DNA from 2 places in the Mycobacterium sp. NGS64 genome. Region 2 is predicted to be linked to the other one. Evidence: predicted binding sites of a transcription regulator. Region 2 holds the regulator's gene; the other holds the start of a gene.

Region 1 (4,413 bases), 880 kb from region 2:
GACAGGACCGCCACTGGGCAGTGCGCGGCCAGCTTCCCCAGCGCCTCGACCGCGCCGGCGACCGGCCTCGCGGCGTCCGGGTCGTTGACGATTTCCGATAGCGTGCCGTCGAAGTCGTAGAACACGGCCGGCCCGCGGGCGGCCAGGGCGTCGAGCGCCTCCAGCGCGTCCGGCAGCTCCGACATCCGGCGGTCCCCGGTGCGCACCGCGATCTGGTCGAGGTCGTCGACGACCGCGTCGGCGTCACCCGCCGGGACGACACCGATGACCAACGCGAACCCGTGCTCGCGCGCGGCCCGGACCACCGCCGGGTCGTTGGTGACGACGACGCTCCGGCCCGGCCGCACGCCCTCGCCCACGAGATCGTCGCTCGACGAGAAGCCGCCGGTGTCGACGCCGGCATCCCGCAATTGCCCGACCAGTGCCTCGGTGGACCCCAATCCGGCGTCGAACAGCACCGCGTCGTGACGGCGAGGGTCGATGGTGACCGGCTCCAAGGTGGGCACCGATCCACCCTCTCACGGTGACCAAGGCCACCGGGCCCGGGTCAGCGCAGCGACGACGGGTGCGCGCGCTGCGACCGGTTCGGAAACGCCCGGGCCCTGCTCCTGCGCCGACGGTCCTTGCTGAACAGCAACACCGAGTCCTGGCTCAGCGCCACCAGCCGCGCCACGCCCAATTCAATGCCGGCCGCCAGCTGCTTGACGTCGGCCGCGGCGTCGTATTCGCCGGTGATGCCGAACACCACCTCGTCGCCGTAGCTGAGCACGCCCACCCCGGTGCTCAGCCGCACGGCGGTCGGGGGAATCGGCAGGAAGCGCTCCAACGTCCGGCCCATCAGCCGCAGCTGGTGGCGGGGACCCGGCGCGTTGGTCGCCAGCGTCACGATCGCGCGTTGCGGCAGCCGCGCCAGCAGTTGTATCACGTTGCTGCGCAACATCGTCGGCAACATGTTGAGCGCCGACTCGACGAGGCCGGGCTCGTCGGTGTGCTTGGCCTTCGGGGCTTTCCAAAGGTCGTGCACGGCCCGCAACAGCTGGACCGGGTCCTCGTGCTCGACGGGCAGATACGGCAGCATGGCCGATCGCATCGGCATCGGCACCAGGGTGCGCAGCGAGTCGGCCCGCGGTTGTTCGCCGCGGCCCAGTAGGACCGTACGGAAACCCTCGGTGATAGCCGCGAGCGCAACGTCGTTGACGGTCACCCCGAATTTGCGGCACACGCGGTCGACGTCGGCGCGCGGCACCCGCACCGTGGCGTACTTACGCATGGTCGTGACCGCGCCGACTGCAGGCCGCGCCGCCGGCCACACCGCCCCGACGAGGGAGTCCGCCAGCCCCGCAGCCCGCCCGAGCGCGTCGATCCAGCCGCGCTTGTCGCCCTGTGTCGGCGAAACCCCTTTGGGGCCGGCGTGATTGGCGAACGTGTCCCGGTCGGCGTCGTCGCAGAGTCGGGTGAGCAGGTGGGCGGCCGAGTGGCCGTCGGCCAGCCAGTGATGGACCTTCATCAGAATCGCCCACCGGTTGCCGCGCAGCCCCTCGATGACCCAGCACTCCCACAGCGGACGGTCCAGGTCGAGGGGGCGCTCCAGGGCATGGGCGATGGCCCGCGACAATTCGGCGTCATCGCCCGGTCGCCGAACCGCCACCCGGCGCACGTGATGGGCGAAATCGAGTCCCGGGCAGTCGAGCCACTCGAAGTCCTGGGTTCGCAGCACCTGCGTGCACCGCGGAATCGACGGAAGTCGTTGCGCCAGCAGCTCTTTCAGTAGTTCGTCATCGGGGGCGGGCCCGTCGACGATGGCGACCGCCCCGATCGCCAGGCTGGCATGCTGCTCGGGGAACGCCGTGTCCAGTGTCTTCACCTGCGCCATGCTTCGTCCCCGCCGTCGAATTTTGATCTTGTACCAGTATCTGCGCGGCAGGTTATGCCCGGTAGGCCCCGCAGCGTTAAGACCTTGTTTAGGAGTTGAAGATCCGTTTAACAACCGTTGTCACGAGCCAGGGTTAAATCGAACATACATTCGAGTAGACTCGGCGACGTGGGTTGGTTTAATGGGCCGCTGAGCTGGTCGGAAATGGAGCGGGTGCTCGACGGCAAGCCGCGCCACGCCGGCGCGCCGGCGGATCCTCCCGAGGACGCCCCGTTGTCGCGCAGGCGCGGGACGTACCAGCCGCCCGACGACACCCGGCCGGCCCGCTCCTCCGTCCCGTATGCCGAGCTGCACGCGCACTCGGCGTTCAGCTTCCTCGACGGCGCCAGCACCCCCGAGGAGATGGTGGAGGAGGCCGCCCGGCTGGGCCTGCGCGCCCTGGCGCTGACCGACCACGACGGCCTGTACGGGGCGGTGCGGTTCGCCGAAGCGGCCGCCGAACTCGAGCTGCGCACCGTCTTCGGCGCCGAACTCTCACTGGGGCCGGGCGCCCGCACCGAGCAACCCGACCCGCCCGGCCCGCACCTGTTGGTGTTGGCCCGCGGCCCGGAGGGTTACCGGCGGCTGTCGCGGCAGCTGGCCGCGGCGCACCTGGCCGGCGGGGAGAAGGGCAAGCCGCGCTACGACATCGACGCACTGACCGAGGCCGCCGGCGGGCACTGGCACGTCCTGACCGGCTGCCGCAAAGGCCATGTGCGCCAGGCGCTTTACCAGGGCGGTCCGGACGCGGCGGAGCGGGCTCTGGCCGACCTGGTGGACCGGTTCGGAGCGCATCGGGTCAGCGTCGAGCTGACCCGGCACGGTCACCCGCTCGACGACGAACGCAACGCCGCGCTGGCCGGGATCGCGCCGCGCTTCGGCGTCGGCGTCGTCGCCACCACCGCAGCGCATTTCGCGGATCCGTCGCGCGGGCGGCTGGCCATGGCGATGGGCGCCATCCGGGCCCGAGAGTCCCTGGATTCGGCCGCCGGGTGGCTCGCCCCGCTGGGCGGTTCGCACCTGCGGTCCGGCGAGGAGATGGCCCGCTTGTTCGCCTGGCGCCCCGAAGCGGTGACGGCCGCCGCCGAGCTCGGCGAGCAGTGCGCGTTCGGGCTGGCGCTCATCGCGCCGCAGCTGCCGCCGTTCGACGTGCCCGACGGGCACACCGAGGACAGCTGGCTGCGGCACCTGACCATGGCGGGCGCGCGGGAGCGCTACGGGCTCCCGGAATCAGCGCCGCGCGCCTACGCCCAGATCGAGCACGAGCTGAAAGTCATTGCGCACCTGACGTTTCCGGGTTACTTCCTGGTGGTGCACGACATCGCCCGGTTCTGCCGCCAGAACAACATCCTGTGCCAGGGCAGGGGGTCGGCGGCCAATTCCGCGGTCTGCTACGCCCTCGGGGTCACGGCGGTGGATCCGGTGGCCAACGAGCTGCTGTTCGAGCGCTTCCTGTCGCCGGCGCGCGACGGGCCGCCCGACATCGACATGGACATCGAATCGGACCAGCGCGAGAAGGTCATCCAGTACGTCTACGACAAGTACGGCCGGGACTACGCCGCCCAGGTCGCCAACGTCATCACCTACCGGGGCCGGATCGCGGTGCGCGACATGGCCCGTGCCCTGGGCTTTTCGCAGGGGCAGCAGGACGCGTGGAGCAAGCAGATCAGCCACTGGAACGGGCTCGCCGACTCACCCGACATCGAAGACATCCCGCCGGCGGTGATCGATCTGGCCAACCAGATCCGGAACCTGCCGCGGCACATGGGCATCCATTCCGGCGGCATGGTGATCTGCGACCGCCCCATCGCCGACGTGTGTCCGGTGGAGTGGGCGCGCATGGAGAACCGCAGCGTCCTGCAATGGGACAAGGACGACTGCGCGGCAATCGGTTTGGTGAAGTTCGACCTGCTCGGGCTGGGCATGCTCTCGGCGCTGCACTACGCCATCGACCTGGTGGCCGAACACAAGGGGATCGAGGTGGACCTGGCCCGCCTCGACCTCTCCGAGCCGGCGGTGTACGAGATGCTGTGCCGCGCCGATTCCGTTGGCGTGTTCCAGGTGGAGTCGCGGGCCCAGATGGCTACCCTGCCCAGGCTCAAGCCGCGGGTGTTCTACGACCTGGTGGTGGAGGTCGCGCTGATCCGCCCCGGTCCCATCCAGGGCGGGTCGGTGCACCCCTACATCCGCCGGCGCAACGGCGTCGACCCGGTCGTCTACGACCACCCGTCCATGGAGCCCGCGTTGCGAAAGACGTTGGGAGTGCCGCTTTTTCAGGAACAGCTGATGCAGCTCGCCGTCGACTGCGCCGGCTTTTCCGCCGCCGAGGCCGACCAGCTGCGCCGCGCCATGGGCTCCAAGCGCTCGACCGAGCGGATGCGACGGCTGCGCGGCCGGTTCTACGACGGCATGCGCGAACTGCACGGCGCCTCCGACGACGTGATCGACCGGACGTACGAAAAGCTGGAAGCCTTCGCCAATTTCGGGTTCCCCGAAAGCCA
Region 2 (4,413 bases):
CCGGCGGCGCCGGCGGCCCGTTGGGCGCCAAGCAGGGCGGGTCGTACCCCATCGGCGGCGACGGGGTCGTGCAGAACTTCGCGAACGGGAAGGTGTTCTTCAGCCCGGCCACCGGGGCCAACGCCCTCGAGACCAACATCCTCGCCAAGTACGAGTCGCTGGGCGGCCCGGCCGGCAGCGACCTCGGTTTCCCCACCGCCAACGAGGCCGACGGCGGCATCGGCCCGGCCAGCCGGATCGCCACGTTCGCCGCGGCCGACAAGCCGGTCATCTTCTGGACCTCCGACCACGGCGCGTTCGTCGTGCGCGGCGCGATGAAGGCCGCGTGGGACAAGCTGCGCGGTCCGAGCGGCAAGCTGGGCGCCCCGGTCGGCGACCAGGCCGTGGACGGCGACGTGGTGTCGCAGCAGTTCACCGGCGGCAAGATCTCCTGGAACCGGGCGAAGAACTCGTTCAGCACCGACCCGTCCAACCTGGCTCCGTTGCTGTCCGGCCTGCAGGTGTCCGGGCAGAACCAGCCGAGCACCGCGGCGATGCCCTCGCACGCCAAGAAGTTCACCTGGCAATGGTGGTGGCTGCTGGCCGCGATCCCGATCCTGCTGCTGATCCTGCTCGCGGTGCTGCTGGCGTTCACCTGGCGCCGCCGCCGGCGTCGGCGTGGCGCCGGCGACACCGGAGCCTACGAGCCCGAGCGCGACCTGGCCGCCGCCGGCTACGACGCCCCGGGCAACGGCCACTGGGGCCACGACGACGCGGAGGCGGCCACCGACTACGCCCCGTTCGGCCTGGAGCAGCCGGAGCATCAGCTTTCCGACGATGCCGGGCCGGCGCAGCGAGTCAGTTGGACCCGCGGGGCCGACGCCAGGGCCGCCGACGAGGACGAAGACCCCGACGCGGTGGACACCGATTCCATCCCCCTCGCCTCGGGCGCGACGCTGGCGGACGCCGGCTATGACGACGTCCCCGAGGCGGAGGCCGGATACCCCGAAGTCGCCGCCGAGGACGTCGACTACACGGGCACCGAATACCTGCCCGGCTACGATGAGGACGAGTACGCCGATCCCGGCTACCCGGACGTGGCGGTTCCGCGCACCCCGCGGGAGGCCGCCTACGTCGGCGAGGTGCCGGTTGCCGAGGAACCGGACGCCGACTATCCGGAGCCGGAACCCCCGGAGGGCGCCGCCGAGGCCGCGGCCGCCGCGGGGGCGCTAGGAGCGACGGAGCCCCGAACCGGGCGCCACGCGGCCACGGACGAGGAAGACGTGCCGGAATCGGCCGCCGATGTGACCAACGCCGCCCCGGTCGCCGGTGGGCGCCCGACGATCCACCTGCCGCTGGAGGATCCCTACCAGGCGCCCGACGGCTACCCGATCAAGGCCAGCGCCCGCTTCGGCCTGTACTACACCCCGGGCAGCGAGCTCTACCACGACACGCTGGCCGAAATCTGGTTGGCCAGTGAGGAAGTCGCGCAGGCCAACGGCTTCATCAAGGCCGACTGAGCCGGCCGCTACACCTTGCGGATCACGGTGACGACCTTGCCGAGCACGGTCGCGTCGTTGCCCGGTATGGGGTCGAACGCCGGGTTGTGCGGCATCAGCCACACCTGACCGCCCGCGCGCTTGAACGTTTTGACGGTGGCCTCGCCGTCGATCATGGCGGCGACGATATCGCCGTTGTCGGCGACGTGCTGCTGGCGCACCACCACCCAGTCGCCGTCGCAGATCGCCGCCTCGACCATCGAGTCGCCCACGACCTTGAGCAGGAACAGGGTGCCCTCGCCGACCAGCTCGCGAGGCAGCGGGAAGACGTCCTCGACGGCCTCCTCGGCCAGGATCGGTCCGCCGGCGGCGATGCGCCCGAGCACCGGCACGTAGCTGGGTTCCGGAAGCGCGTCCGAGCCGGCGACGTCGGTGACGGGCGCAGCCTCGGTGGTCTCCTCGCTGCCGCGGACGTCCACGGCCCGCGGCCGGTTCGGGTCGCGGCGCAGGTAGCCCTTGCGCTCCAGGGTGCGCAGCTGGTGGGCCACCGACGACGTCGATGTCAGGCCGACGGCGTCGCCGATTTCCCTGATGCTCGGCGGATAGCCGCGGGTGGTGACCGACTCGCGGATGACGTTCAGGATGGTGCGCTGCCGTTCGGTCAGCGACGAATCGACGGATGAGCTGATCGAGGGAGTGTCGTTGCTGTCGCTCATGGGTTGAATGTAGCGGGAGGACGACCAAGAATCAAACATGTGTTCGATGGCGTGTCGCCGGGGCCCAAAGACCCTTGGGCGGCGGGCGTCAAGACCCTATAGCTGCTGAATCACATGTGTGTAACTTTTGCGGAGATCGGGTACCTGTGCTGCATGTCAGAGGTCGCGCTTCCGGATTTGTCGGTGGTGCGGTCTAGCGTTTTGCTTGCTCGACACGCTTCGCTCAAATGTTCGGACATCGAACATACGAGCGATATAGTCGAACACACGAGCGAGAACAACCTGACCGGAGGAACGCAAGATGACAATCACCTACACCGTCTCGCCGCGTACCAGCAGCGTTCGGCGCCCGGTCAACGGGCCGGTGCCGGGGCTTTACCCCAGGCGGGACGGGCTGACCGGCTCACGTCGGCCCGGCCCGTCCAGGCCGGCCGGCGCGCCGCTGCGCTACCACGGCACCGGCGTCGCGATGTCCGTCGCCCCGCATCGCAGGCGTCCCGTCACGCTGGCCACGACGCTGGGGCTGGCGTTGGTCGCCGGGGTCATCACCCTGTGGCTGGGGCTGGTCGCCAACGTCGGGCAGGCGGTCAACGGCGACTCCGGGGGATCGGCCGCCGCCGTGCCGGATCGGCTGGCCGTCGTGCGGGTTGAGCCCGGCGAGTCCCTGCAGGACGTCGCCCACCGGGTGGCGCCGGACGCGCCGGCCCGCCAGGTTGCCGATCGGATCCGCGAGCTCAACGACCTGAACTCGCCGGCGCTGGCCGCCGGCCAGACGCTGATCGCGCCGGTCGGCTGACACCGGCGTCGCGGTACGCTCGGGGTGTTCTGCGGCCCCGCAGGTGAGCACGGCGAAGGAGCGGTCATGCACTGTCCGTTCTGCCGCCATCCGGATTCCCGGGTGATCGACTCGCGCGAAACCGATGAAGGCCAGGCGATTCGGCGCCGACGCTCCTGCCCCGAATGCGGGCGGCGCTTCACCACCGTCGAAACCGCCGTGCTGGCCGTGGTCAAACGCAGCGGCGTCACCGAACCCTTCAGCAGGGAGAAGGTCATCAGCGGCGTGCGGCGGGCCTGCCAGGGCCGCCAGGTCGACGACGACGCGCTGAACCTGCTTGCCCAGCAAGTCGAAGACACCGTTCGCGCGGCCGGGTCGCCCGAGGTGCCCAGCCACGAGGTCGGCCTGGCCATCCTCGGCCCGCTGCGCGACCTCGACGAGGTGGCTTACCTGCGGTTCGCCTCGGTGTACCGGTCGTTTTCCTCCGCCGAGGACTTCGAGCGCGAGATCGAGGCGCTGCGCGCGCACCGCAACGCGCCGACGGATCCGGAGCCGGCCACTCGCTAGGCTGGCGTCCATGCCGCCCGACCTGCATCCCGATCTGGAGGCGCTGGCACCCCTGCTGGGGACCTGGTCCGGCCGCGGCTCGGGCTTCTACCCGACGATCCAGCCGTTCGAATATCTCGAGGAAGTCGTCTTCTCCCACGTCGGCAAGCCGTTCTTGGCCTACGGGCAAAAGACCAAGGCGGTGGCCGACGGCAGGCCCCTACACGGCGAAACGGGGTATTTTCGCGTGCCCCGGCCGGGCAGCGTGGAGCTGATCGTCGCCCACCCGAACGGCATCACCGAGATCGAAACCGGGACCTACGCCGTGACCGACGGCCTCATCGAGGTGGAGCTGTCGAGCACGGCGATCGGGCTGGCGCCGAGCGCCAAAGAGGTTACCGCCCTTGGCCGTTCGCTGCGCATCGACGGCGACGAGCTGTCCTACACGCTGCGCATGGGCGGCGTGGGGCAGCCCCTGCAGGACCACCTCGTGGCCGTCCTGCACCGGCAGGGCTGACCTCAGCCGACCCGTCGGACACCGTCGTTGACGACGCGCCCGGCCACCCCGACCCAGCCCTCAGCGTTCCACGCGGTTTCGATGAACGAGCCCTTGCCCTGGGTGATGCGCAGGTCGCGGCTGAGGTAGTCGGTGAGCCGCATCGCCGCCGAGCCGGTCGCCTCGTCCTCCGGCACCCCGAGGTTCGCGAAAAACCCGCGGGTGCGCAGAGTCCCGGCGTCCCGGTCGACCCAGGCCCACAGGTAGTGCGCGGTGTCGTCCGGGAAGTCGGCCGGGTCGGCGGCGAGAACGTCGTCGGCCGAATCGAATTCGTGGATGGCCACTTCCGGTGCCCACTCCGAGCGGGCGCTGACGCCGGTCAGGTCGCCCTGATAGCTCACC

Evidence for each region. The regulator LexA, encoded in region 2, represses DNA repair genes until DNA is damaged. The targets are predictions, from matches to a motif close to CGAACANNTGTTCG.
Region 1: AC5Y4S_RS01405 (error-prone DNA polymerase) is a predicted target of LexA. The motif match lies at 2,013-2,026, and genes of this name have one in related genera.

Annotation. Positions count from the first base shown of each region.
Region 1 covers NZ_JCALCI010000001.1:275,454-279,866, forward strand. Annotated here, with positions in the region: gene otsB (trehalose-phosphatase) at 1-506, opposite strand, end outside; gene AC5Y4S_RS01400 (wax ester/triacylglycerol synthase domain-containing protein) at 548-1,873, opposite strand; gene AC5Y4S_RS01405 (error-prone DNA polymerase) at 2,042-4,413, shown strand, end outside.
Region 2 covers NZ_JCALCI010000001.1:1,160,073-1,164,485, forward strand. Annotated here, with positions in the region: gene AC5Y4S_RS05790 (LGFP repeat-containing protein) at 1-1,499, shown strand, start outside; gene lexA (transcriptional repressor LexA) at 1,508-2,194, opposite strand; gene AC5Y4S_RS05800 (LysM peptidoglycan-binding domain-containing protein) at 2,496-2,990, shown strand; gene nrdR (transcriptional regulator NrdR) at 3,057-3,536, shown strand; gene AC5Y4S_RS05810 (peroxynitrite isomerase) at 3,547-4,032, shown strand; gene AC5Y4S_RS05815 (PhzF family phenazine biosynthesis protein) at 4,035-4,413, opposite strand, start outside.